4 regions of the Alteromonas sp. K632G genome follow, and region 2 is predicted to be linked to each of the others. Evidence: predicted binding sites of a transcription regulator. Region 2 holds the regulator's gene; each other region holds the start of a gene.

Region 1 (3,167 bases), on a different contig from region 2:
ATTATTAGAAGAAGTAGAGCGTTTACGCAAAGATGTTGAATCATTTCATACGGTGGAAAGTGAACTTAGGGCTGAAATGCTTTATGTCGAATTGGATAGAAACGGCAAAATCAGTAAAGTGAACGACAGCTTTTCAGAGGCAATAGATTTTTCATCTAATGCGCTCGATGGAAAAACCATGGATAGCCTCATTCCTCAGGGAGTGATGGGGCAGCCCGCCACGAAAGAGTTTATTGCGGCGATTAAGCAAGCACAGCATTGGCACGGTGCGATAAATCTTGCTAATGCTAACGGTGAAGACCGCTGGTTTAGAGGTATATTGCAGCCAATTACTAACGAATCCGGTGGTGTAGAGCGTATCGCGCTGTACATGGCAGAGCAAACCAAAAATATCAATAAAAGTCGTGAAATGAACGATATGCTAGATGCATTAAACCGTTCCACCGCGGTAATTGAGTTTGACCTGACAGGCAAAATTCTTAAAGCTAACGATAATTTTTTATCGACGATGGGCTACTCATTAGAGCAAATTCTTGGAAAGCATCACAAAATATTTTGCCCAGCGGATGAAGTTGACACACCAGAATATCGTCAATTTTGGAGTGACCTATCGCAAGGAAAAATGTTTTCAGACCGTTTTAAGCGGGTAGATAGTCGAGGCAATGATGTATGGTTGGAAGCCTCCTACAACCCTATTAGGAACGATCAAGGCGTGCTTTATAAGGTTGTTAAATTTGCTACGGCGATCACAGAACAAATGCAAAGAGAATTTGCTATATCTGAGGCCGCTAATGTTGCTTTCAATATATCGGAAGGTACGGGAGAACAAGCTCAAAAAGGTAAAGAGGTAGTGGGTAGTATGGTGCGAATTATGGGGGAGCTCACTTCGCAAATGGGGACAGCTAGCGAGGGGATTCGCGAACTCGATGAACAGTCGCAAAAAGTGGCTGATTTAGTTAAAAGCATCAGTGGTATTGCCGATCAAACCAATTTACTGGCGCTTAATGCGGCAATTGAAGCCGCCAGAGCGGGCGACCAAGGAAGAGGCTTTGCCGTTGTTGCTGATGAAGTGCGCCAACTTGCGTCAAGAACCAGTACTGCCACTGAAGAAATTGTCAGTGTGGTAAATGAAAACAGAAAGCTTACCGAAAATGCGGTGCAACTCATTGAAGCGGGACAGGAAAAAGCGAGAGAAGCGCTTGAGTACTCGACTGAGTCGGGCAAAGTCATGAACGAAATTCAAAATGGCTCCTCAGAAGTCGTAAACGCCATTGGTCAATTCACCCAGAGGCTATAGCCTGAAACGATAAATTAAGCACTGAGGGGAGTGTGGTGTCTCCCCCGTGTTTCTATTCCCCTCCCCGCTGTGCATCAACCACCCCTATGCCGTGCATCGAACACTTCTAGTGCAATAAACGCACTGTTATTGTTCAGGCAAAAGAATGATTACCATTTGTATTTTTGCTAAATCCTATTATTTCAGTGTGTTAGGGTTTTGGCACGAACTCTGCTTTATTAATGGCAGTTATACTATTAAGCGATACCAAAATAAAAAAGTACATTAAGTACTGGTAGCAACATCTAACACCCAAACAATAAGTTCGCCTGTACCTCATTAACTAATGATTACAGGCTCGGCATCGAAGCCCACCAAGCGCGACGTTTATTCGTCTTCGCTGGTGGGTTTTTTTTTGGCTAAAGGAAACATAAATGACCAAGTTTAAAAACGTTTCAATGCTCAAACAAATAAAGAAAAAAATGACAGCAGGCTTAACCGCTGCGATAGCCCTCTCTTTTACCTTAGGCGCGCCACTTGCTACCGCACAAAGCGATGAAAAAGTGGGTTGGCCAGAAAAAGAAGAATTAAAATTTGGTTTTATCAAATTGACTGATATGGCGCCATTGGCCATTGCTTATGAAAAAGGCTTTTTTGAAGATGAAGGTTTATATGTCACCTTAGAAGCCCAAGCAAACTGGAAAGTATTGCTTGATAGAACCATTGACGGCCAACTTGATGGCGCCCACATGCTAGCAGGGCAACCTCTTGGCGCAACCATTGGTTTTGGTACCGAAGCGCATGTAGTGACGGCGTTCAGTATGGATCTAAATGGTAATGGCATTACTGTTTCAAACGAAATATGGGAAAAAATGAAAGCCCATATTCCGGTAGAAGACGGCAAACCTGTTCACCCTATTAAAGCTGATTATTTAAAGCCAGTGGTTGAAGAATACCGTGATGCGGGTAAGCCGTTTAACATGGGTATGGTTTTTCCTGTATCGACGCATAACTACGAGCTTCGATACTGGCTTGCTGCCGGTGGTATTCACCCAGGCTATTATGCACCACACAAAGGTGACAATGCTGGGCAAATTGATGCTGAAGCTTTGCTATCAGTTACCCCTCCCCCTCAAATGCCAGCTACGATGGAAGCCGGCACTATCTATGGGTATTGCGTAGGCGAACCTTGGAACCAGCAGGCAGTATTTAAAGGCATTGGTGTGCCGGTTATTACCGATTACGAAATTTGGAAAAACAACCCAGAGAAAGTATTTGGTGTAAGCCAAGCGTGGGCCGATAAGTACCCGAATACTCACATTCGTGTGGTTAAAGCGTTAATTCGTGCCGCGATGTGGTTAGATGAAAATGACAACGCTAACCGACCAGAAGCAGTAAAAATCTTAGCGAAAAGTAACTATGTTGGCGCTGATGAAGATGTATTGGCTAACAGCATGACAGGCACCTTCGAATATGAAAAAGGCGATAAGCGTGAAGTACCAGACTTCAACGTATTCTTCCGCTACAACGCCACTTATCCCTTTTACAGTGATGCGATTTGGTATTTAACGCAAATGCGCCGCTGGGGACAAATTTCAGAGCCTAAATCAGACGATTGGTATAAAGAAACTGCACGTAAAGTGTATAAGCCTGAGGTTTACGCGATGGCAGCAAAAGCGCTTATTGCCGAAGGAAAAGCAAAAGCGACGGACTTCCCAACATTTGCTACTGAAACTGGCTTCAAACCACCTCAATCTGAATTTATCGACGGTGTTACCTACGACGGTAGCAAGCCAAATGCTTACCTTGAACAGTTTGGCATTGGGCTAAAGGGTGAAACTGTTCTTTAACAGTTTCACTGTCATACACAAATAGCGGAGAACAACATGAG
Region 2 (3,167 bases):
GATATTCGTGGCTCGCGGCAAACCAGCCAGCTATTCGCAAAAACTTGAAGACGGTGCTCCTGTCACAGCGAAGGCCAACGAAATTCGCTATGAAGTAGTAAATCGAACTATTTCTTTACAAGGAAATGCTGAGCTACAGCAAGACACCAGTAAAGTACAAGGTGATAAGATTACCTTCGACATGGTCACTGAACAATTACTTGCAACAGGCGGCGAAGACGGCGAAGGTGGCAGAGTCACTACCGTATTTACCCCTGAGGCAATACGTAAAGCGTCATCGAATAACGAAGACGATAAGGCGGACGACAATTAATCATGGCAACGTTGAGCGCACAGAGCCTTGCAAAGGCGTATAAAGCACGTCAAGTGGTTCGCGATGTAAGCTTATCAGTATCGACGGGGCAAATCGTTGGATTACTCGGCCCGAATGGTGCCGGTAAAACGACTACCTTCTACATGATTGTTGGCTTAGTTCCTCTAGATAAGGGCAAAATCAGTATTGATGACAGCGAATTAACCCACGAGCCCATGCACGAACGTGCTCGCCGCGGTATTGGGTATTTGCCGCAAGAAGCCTCTATTTTTAGAAAATTGACGGTGTTTGAGAACATCATGGCTATCTTGCAAACCCGTAAAGGGTTAAGTTCATCAGAACAAGAACAAGAAGCCGATGCGCTACTTGATGAATTTAATATCAACCATATACGTAATAGTACGGGTATGAGTTTATCCGGTGGTGAACGCCGCCGAGTAGAAATCGCACGAGCATTAGCAGCCGATCCGCAATTTATTTTGCTTGATGAGCCATTTGCTGGTGTTGATCCTATATCGGTTAATGATATAAAGAAGATCATTCAACATCTTCGTGACAGAGGAATTGGAATCCTCATCACCGATCACAACGTAAGAGAAACACTGGATGTGTGTGAGAAAGCGTATATTGTGAGCCAAGGCGAACTCATCGCGCAAGGGACGGCAGAACAAGTTTTAAGTAATCAGAAAGTAAGGGATGTATACCTAGGAGAACAATTCAGGCTATAGTTACTGTAACCGAATTGTCATTTTCAGTTTTAAGCACGGGTATATTCACAACAAGAGTTTAAAAATAAGACGTAGATGAAACCATCTTTACAGCTAAAGTTCAGTCAACAACTTACCATGACACCGCAGTTGCAGCAGGCAATCAAGCTGCTGCAGTTGTCTACGCTCGACCTGCAACAAGAGATTCAGGAAGCACTTGACTCAAACCCTCTTTTAGAAGTTGAAGAAGGCGGTGATGACCACCCTGTTGAGAAAAACAACATGGACGGCGACGACCCTTCTGTAGAAGCTGCTCCTACTGCTTCTAGCGATTCATTAGAAGCTGGTGACGCGCTTGAAAAGAACGATCTTCCCGACGAGTTGCCAATCGACAGCACATGGGATGAGTATTACTCGGCCTCTTCTGCCCCCGCTCCTGGCCCATCGAATAATGATGACGACCAATTGTTTCAGGGTGAAACCACCGACAATATTCAAGACCATTTGCTTTGGCAGATGCGCTTAACCCCGTTTTCAGATACAGACCGCGCCATTGCTACCGCCATTATCGACTCAATTGATGAATCTGGTTACCTTAACGTACCCATTGAACAGATTTTAGAATCGGTAAACTCTGACGATGTTGAAGAGTTGGTAGAAATGGACGAAGTTGAATGTGTACTAAAACGTATTCAAATGTTCGACCCTATTGGTTCAGGTTCACGTACACCGCAAGAATGTTTGCTCGTGCAGCTTCGCCAGTTCTCAGACGATACGCCATGGCTTACCGAAGCCAGACAGCTTATTAATGAGTACTCAGACCTGCTGAGCAGCAAAGATTACCGTACGTTAATGCGCAAGAGTCGTTTGAAAGAAGATCAACTTCGCGAAGCCATGCGCTTATTGCAAACGTTGAATCCTCGTCCTGGCAGTGCATTAATTACTAAAGAACCCGAATACGTTATTCCTGATGTTTCGGTAAACAAAAAGAATGGCCGTTGGGTAGTAGAACTTAATCCCGACAGCTTGCCAAAATTAAGCGTAAATCAACAATACGCTGCCATGAGCCGACGCTCTAAAAACAGCAGCGATTCGCAATTTATTCGCTCGCATATGCAAGAAGCCAAGTGGTTTATAAAAAGCCTTGAGTCAAGAAACGACACCTTGATGAAAGTAGCAAACTGTATTGTGCAGCAACAAATGGGCTTTTTCGAGCACGGCCCAGAAATGATGAAACCAATGGTGCTAAATGATGTCGCAGAAATGGTAGATATGCATGAATCCACCATTTCACGAGTCACCACGCAAAAGTATATGCATACCCCTCGTGGCATTTTCGAGTTGAAATATTTCTTCTCTAGCCATGTAGCAACGGAATCTGGTGGTGAGTGTTCATCTACCGCTATTCGCGCACTAATTAAAAAGCTTGTGGCAGCGGAAACGCCCAGCAAGCCATTAAGCGATAGCAAGATTGCTCAATTGTTGGCCGAACAAGGCATTAAAGTAGCCCGGCGAACAATAGCAAAATACCGGGAATCGTTATCGATTCCGCCGTCAAACCAACGCAAAAGCCTTATTTAAAGGCCTTGATAATTTAAGGAAGACGAAATATGCAAATCAACCTTACCGGTCATCATGTCGAAATTACTGATTCTTTGCGTAGCTATGTCGATACTAAGTTCAGCAAACTAGAGCGTCACTTTGATCACATATCTAATGTGCATGTCATCCTGAACGTCGAAAAACTCAATCAAAAAGCCGAAGCCACCATGCACCTTAGCGGCGCAGAAGTGTTTGCTTCATCTCATAATACAGACATGTATGCGGCGATAGACAGCATGATCGACAAACTCGACAGGCAAGTTATCAAGCATAAGGAAAAGCTGAAAAAGCACTAAATATTAGTATGGAAATTCAAGCCATAGTAAGTTTGGACCGCACCGAGTGTGCGGTTCAATGTAACAGTAAAAAACGTATTCTAGAGATTATTAGCGACATTGCTGCTAAAAATAATCCCGACATCGATCAGGCTAGTGTATTAAATAGTCTACTAACCCGTGAACGAATGGGGAGTACGGGTATTGGCAATGGTATTGCTCTGCCCCACGGTCGATTACCGGGCTTAGAACACGTTATCGCCATTATTG
Region 3 (3,167 bases), on a different contig from region 2:
AGTTGAACTCGTTAGTTCGCGGAGTAGCACATATTCGTGGGCAAACTATTTCTGTCATTGATTTAAGCATGGCAACAGGTGGCAAGCGTATTGAAGACTTATCAAACGCGTTTATCGTTATTGCTGAATACAACCGTTCTGTTCAAGGGTTTTTAGTGGGCGCTGTTGAGCGCATCATTAATACCAACTGGGATGCCATCATGCCGCCCCCTCAAGGGACAGGCCGAGCGAGTTATTTAACCGCTGTTACTGAAGTAGAAAACGAATTAATTGAAATTCTCGACGTAGAAAAAATCCTCAATGAAATTTCACCGCTTAATGCAGAAGTAAGCGCCGATGTTGCTGAAGGGCTTTCTACGGAAGGTAAAGAAGACAAAATTATCTTCATTGCTGACGATTCGGCCGTGGCAAGAAACCAAGTTAAAAAAGCGCTAACCTCACTCGGGTTAGAAATCGAGCTAGCAAAGAATGGTTTAGAAGCGTTAAACCGCTTGAAGGAAATCGCTGAAGAATATGGTGATATTACCAAGCGAATTGGGGTGCTAGTCTCTGACATAGAAATGCCAGAGATGGACGGTTACACCCTTACGGCGGAAATCAAAAATACACCAGAACTTCAGAAGCTTCATGTTGTACTTCACACTTCTTTAAGTGGCGTATTCAATCAAGCCATGGTTCAGAAAGTGGGAGCGGATGACTTTATTGCGAAATTTCACCCCGATGAACTAGCAACAGCAGTTCAGAAGTGGTTAATGACGGATTGTGAATAACGGAGCGGTAGGGGTTGGATAATAAAAATGTGTCGCCGGCAAGCTATGAAAAGTTTCGGCACTTCCTCGAGAAACAATGTGGAATAGTACTCGGGGAAAACAAGCAATACCTTGTAAGAAGCAGGCTTGCGTCTTTGTTATATAAGCATGACTATGACAATACTGATGCGCTTATTGATGTGGTTGTAAAGGGTTACGATCGTAACCTTTTACAAAGTGTCATCGATGCGATGACCACAAATGAAACATTGTGGTTTAGAGATACTTATCCATTTGAGTTGCTACAACGCGATTTACTTCCTCAACTCGCAACAAAAAATCAAAAACTTAGAATTTGGAGTGCAGCTTGTTCGTCTGGACAAGAGCCTTACTCTATTGCTATGTCCATTCTAGAGTTTCAAAAACAGCGACCTGGATTGCTTAGGCAAGGGGTTGAAATTATAGCCACTGACCTTTCTTCTGAAATGCTAAATAAGTGTAGCCAAGGGCTATATGATGAACTTTCGCTGGCGAGAGGGCTATCGCCACAACGTAGAGCTATGTTTTTCCAGCCTCATGAAAGTGGCCAAATGCAGGTTAAGCCAGAAGTGCGCAACATGGTTTCATTCAGAAGTTTGAATTTGTTAACCTCCTATGCAGCACTTGGCCGCTTTGACATCGTTTTTTGCCGCAATGTGCTGATTTATTTTTCGGCAGATGTGAAACAAAAGATACTGCAACAAATTGCCGGACAGCTGCAACCTGCCGGTGTCCTTTTCCTTGGCGCGTCTGAATCTATCAGTGCGGCAAGCGATACATATGCCATGATAAAATGTAATCCTGGCTTGTACTACCAAAAGAAATAAACATATAACATACTGAATTTAATATAATAGTTTATATTTTCTCCGTTTCTTTCCTCTTTTTTATACAGTGCCAATCTTCAGGTTGGCATCTGCCTTGCTAGTAAAATTCTATAATAGTTAATTCGTCATTCTTAATTCATGACGTATTTTCGGAATTTCGCAGCTAGGAGTTTTCAATATGGCCATTAATCTCGACAAGTTAGTCGGGTTTCATCAGTCGGCGTTAGCAATACGCACCGACAGAATGGAAGTCATTTCTGGAAACCTAGCGAACGCCAATACCCCTGGTTATAAAGCTAAAGACATCGACTTTAATAAAGCGATGGAGTCAGCCATGAGCGCCCAGGAAGGGCAGCATAAATTGGGTGGTGGCAGTTTAGCGAGAACACACGATAAACACATAGGTGGCGATATATCGTCGGTAGCATCAAATTTTGAAATGCAATACCGCATACCCACTCAACCGGATACCGGAGACGGCAATACGGTGGAAGTACAGGCAGAACGTAACCGCTTTTTAGATAACGGTTTACGCTATCAAGCCACACTTGAGTTTATTAACGGTAAAGTTAAAGGTATGAAAAAAGCCCTTAGTTCTGGAGGCCAGTAATCATGAGCTTATTTAATGTGATGTCAATTTCCAGTACCGGTATGGAAGCTGAAAATGTTCGTTTAAACACCACCGCTAGTAACATTGCTAACGCGAACTCGGTAAGCAGTAGTTATGACGAAACCTACCGTGCAAGACAACCTGTGTTTGCCGCTGAGTTACAGCGAGCCATGGGCGATCAAAGCAAGGGTGTGGGTGTTGAAGTTAAGGGAATTGTAGAAAGCGATGCGCCATTGCAAGTTGAGTATGCTCCGCATAACCCAATGGCTGACGAAGAGGGTTATATCTATAAGCCGAACGTAAACATCGTTGAAGAAATGGCAAATATGATGTCGGCGTCAAAAGCCTATGAAACCAACGTTCAGGTTGCTGATACCACCAAACGGATATTCCGTCGGGTACTGCAGCTAGGACAAGGGCAATAAGTTGCCGCATAGGTAATGTGAGGAAAATACTGTGACCACAATTAACAACACCACTGGCCTGAACAACGAACTCTACTGGCAAGAAGAGACGGTTCCGGTTGTCGATGGAACAGAGCAACAGCTTTCGCAAGAAGACTTTTTTGCCATGTTAACCGAGCAATTAGCGAATCAGGATCCTACTAAACCCGTAGATAACGATCAGATGGTAGCGCAAATGACATCATTCACTATGGCTGACGGTATTTCTCAGTTGAATGATAAGTTCGAGTCATTCGCCGCCTCGATGACATCTAACCAGGCATTGCAAGCATCCAGCTTAATAGGCCAGAACGTGTTAGTGCAGGGCAACGTAGGGCATATGTCTAGCGACGCTGCTGGGGTATCGGGTGTTGTGGTTAATGAGCAGAGTGTACAAAACATGACGATCACCGTTGAAAATCAATACGGTGAAGTAATTAAGACCATTGATGCTGGCACACAAGCCGCTGGCAACATTCAATTTGAATGGGATGGCAAG
Region 4 (3,167 bases), on a different contig from region 2:
CTAGAAGCTGCTGCGCTTCTTCATGTCCAAGTAGTTGGTAGGCGTTGTTAGTCAGCAATTGACTTAAATGAGTAGCAACCACAGTAGCAGCATCAACCACGGTATAACCCAGTGTTTGCGCATGCTCACGCTTATTCGGTTTTATCCATACCGCATCTAAGCCAAAGGCAGGGTCTTTGGTTGCACGGCCTTCCAGCTTGCCAAATACTTGACCCGGATTAATCGCAAGTTCTTCATCGTGACTTATTTGCGCATCGCCAATAGTTACGCCCAACATCGCAATGGTGTATAAATTAGGTTCTAAATCTAAATTATCGCGAATGTGCACCGGTGGAATAAGAAAGCCTAACTCTTGAGATAACTTCTTACGCACCCCTTTGATACGAGTGAGCAGTTCTCCGCCCTGAGACTTATCTACTAAGGGGATTAATCGGTACCCGACTTCTAAACCGATGGTATCTACGTGCTGCACATCATCCCACCCAAGCTCTTTTATTTCGGGCGCAACAGTGTCATCTTTCACGATATTCGCTGGGGTTTTAGGTTTTTCTGCCTCGCGTTTAGCCGCAACACCCTGCCAATAAGCGTAACCAGCGATAAGCACTGAAAACCCAATAAAGGCCAAATGAGGCATACCAGGAATAATCCCCATGACAAATAAAACACCAGAGGCAATATAAAGGGCTTGGCTGTTACCTAATTGACTACGTATTTCTTTGCCCATTTCTTGGGTTTCGTTTTCACGAGTAACAATAATAGCGGTAGCCACAGACAGTAACAGTGAGGGTATTTGCGCCACCAAACCGTCACCAATGGTTAAAATGGTGTATACCTCGATGGCGTTACCAAAACTTAATCCGTGTTGAATCATGCCAATAAAAAGGCCACCCACAATATTGATAAGCATGATAAAGAGTCCGGCGACCGCATCACCTTTCACAAATTTTGACGCACCGTCCATTGAGCCATAAAAGTCTGCTTCGGCGGTTATTTCTTCTCGGCGAGCACGCGCCTGATCTTGGTCGATATAACCCGCATTCAAATCGGCATCAATAGCCATTTGCTTACCTGGCATGGCATCAAGCGTAAAGCGGGCACTTACTTCTGAAATACGCCCAGCACCGGCGGTGACTACTTTAAAGTTGATAATAAGCAAGATAGCAAAGACCACCACACCCACTGCATAGTTGCCGCCAATAACCACCGCACCAAATGCTTCGATAACCTTACCAGCCGCATCGCCCCCCTCATGCCCATAAAGCAATACCACACGGGTAGAGGCCACGTTTAGCGCTAAGCGCAAAACAGTAGCGATAAGTAATACTAGGGGAAAAATACCGAAATCAACTGGCTTTTGCGTTAATACTGCCACCAAAATAATGACTAAAGACAGGGCTATATTAAAGCTGAACAATACGTCGAGCAGAAATGGCGGCATGGGAAGAATAACCATGCCCATAATGGCAAGAAGAACAATGGGAGCGCCTAAGCCACTGGTAATGTTCTGCAGCTGACTTTTATCGAATCGCTGAAGGTAACCGGATAACTGCATTACAGGGAGTCTCTCTATCGGAAAATTGACGCTTAACGCTATCTTTCAATGAGTATTACAACTACCGTGCCAGCTTTATACAAAACCGATTAAACGTAAGTAGGAGGGGCGCAATTTACAGAATTACAATTAAGAGGGGCTCACTTTGAGCCCTGGCCTTAGCGATATCTTAGCCGTAATTTAGCGCTAATTTAGGCCAAAAGCAGCGCTCTAACGGCGTAGCTCTGGTGGTATGGGTAAATCACGTTTAAGCGGTTTGGGTCGTTTCCCTTTACCCGCTCTGTGTGCTTTTAACTGATAAACGTGGGCTAATACTTGCGCTACCGCCATAAACAAGGCATTAGGCACTTCACCGTCAATCTCAGTTGAGTAGTAAACGGCTCGGGCTAACATGGGCGATGGAATAAGCGGTACATCGTTAGCAGTGGCTATTTTACGAATATGCATGGCTAATTCATCGGTGCCTTTTGCCACAACGACTGGGGCACGATTACCACTGTCATCATATTTTATTGCTACAGAGTAATGAGTTGGGTTGGTTACCACCACATCGGCCTGAGGAACTTCTTGCATCATTCGTTTAGTGGCAGCTTGATACTGCAAGCGACGGATGCGCCCTTTTACCAAAGGATCACCTTCAGAGTTTTTACGCTCGTCTTTCACCTCTTGCTTAGTCATCTTAATTTCTTTGTTGTGCTTATAAATTTGATAAGGCACATCAATAAGCGCAATAGGTATCATGCCGCAAACCAACATGATAAAAGCCCATTTCAGCATATCTAACGCGTGAAAAATATTACCCGGGTACAGCTCTAAATCAAGGTGCAGCCCTTCGTCTTCAAAAAACAGCAGTGCACCTAATGCCATCCCAACGATGACAACCACTTTGGCGATAGATTTAATTAATTCTACCAAGCCATTCATGCCAAACATACGCTTAAATCCACTAAGCGGACTCATTTTAGAGCCTTTAAATTTGGCACCTTCCCAGGTGAAGTTGTAGCCGCCTAACGCAATAGAGCCATATATTCCGGCTAACATGGCCACCGTCATATAAAGCAATACAGGTACACTGACTGTCGAAATTGCTTCACCCCATGCACCAAACATATGGGTGGTATCGTAGGTTTCATCTCGAGACAGAACAAACATGCGCTGCGTCAGCTTAAATACCGACTCGGCAATCCAGCCTCCAACGAACAAAAACATAAAGGCACTGACCACTAACACTAAGGTTGTGGATAGCTCTCGGGATCGGGCTATCTGCCCTTTTTTTCGGGTGTCTTCGAGTTTTTTCCCCGTGGGGTCTTCTGTTTTTTCGCTAGAATCTGAATCAGCCATGTATCACCTGACTTATTTTCATGGGCAAATCCTAAGAAGTTGACACATAAACTGCTCTGCCCGCAGCCACTGCGTTTCAAAATGCGCAGTAAAGTTATCTAGGGTTATCCAAATGATGAGCAACCCCATCACCTGGGCAATAGAAAAGCCGATACTGAAAATATTAAGCTGAGGTGCCGCTTTGGTCATTACGCCAAACGCTAAATTTACAATGAGAAGGGACACAATGGGCGCCAATGACAACGTAATCGCTGAGATAAACATCCAACCGCCC

The links. Region 2 encodes sigma-54, which starts transcription at its own class of promoters, with help from an activator protein. Its sites were predicted from a motif close to GTTGGCACGNNNNTNGNNT; they were not measured.
Region 1: a site for sigma-54 is predicted at 1,495-1,513, ahead of J5X92_RS07740 (CmpA/NrtA family ABC transporter substrate-binding protein). Genes of this name have one in related genera too.
Region 3: a site for sigma-54 is predicted at 1,697-1,715, ahead of flgB (flagellar basal body rod protein FlgB). Genes of this name have one in related genera too.
Region 4: a site for sigma-54 is predicted at 1,608-1,626, ahead of flhA (flagellar biosynthesis protein FlhA). Genes of this name have one in related genera too.

What each region holds. Positions count from the first base shown of each region.
Region 1 is NZ_JAGGDM010000006.1:109,981-113,147, forward strand. It holds gene J5X92_RS07735 (PAS domain-containing methyl-accepting chemotaxis protein) at 1-1,297, shown strand, start outside; gene J5X92_RS07740 (CmpA/NrtA family ABC transporter substrate-binding protein) at 1,711-3,126, shown strand; gene J5X92_RS07745 (ABC transporter permease) at 3,163-3,167, shown strand, end outside.
Region 2 is NZ_JAGGDM010000021.1:4,840-8,006, reverse strand. It holds gene lptA (lipopolysaccharide transport periplasmic protein LptA) at 1-313, shown strand, start outside; gene lptB (LPS export ABC transporter ATP-binding protein) at 316-1,041, shown strand; gene J5X92_RS17835 (RNA polymerase factor sigma-54) at 1,117-2,601, shown strand; gene hpf (ribosome hibernation promoting factor) at 2,631-2,918, shown strand; gene ptsN (PTS IIA-like nitrogen regulatory protein PtsN) at 2,927-3,167, shown strand, end outside.
Region 3 is NZ_JAGGDM010000001.1:153,017-156,183, forward strand. It holds gene J5X92_RS00610 (chemotaxis protein CheV) at 1-770, shown strand, start outside; gene J5X92_RS00615 (protein-glutamate O-methyltransferase CheR) at 785-1,615, shown strand; gene flgB (flagellar basal body rod protein FlgB) at 1,794-2,225, shown strand; gene flgC (flagellar basal body rod protein FlgC) at 2,228-2,650, shown strand; gene flgD (flagellar hook assembly protein FlgD) at 2,682-3,167, shown strand, end outside.
Region 4 is NZ_JAGGDM010000001.1:218,289-221,455, reverse strand. It holds gene flhA (flagellar biosynthesis protein FlhA) at 1-1,552, opposite strand, end outside; gene flhB (flagellar biosynthesis protein FlhB) at 1,763-2,893, opposite strand; gene fliR (flagellar biosynthetic protein FliR) at 2,912-3,167, opposite strand, start outside.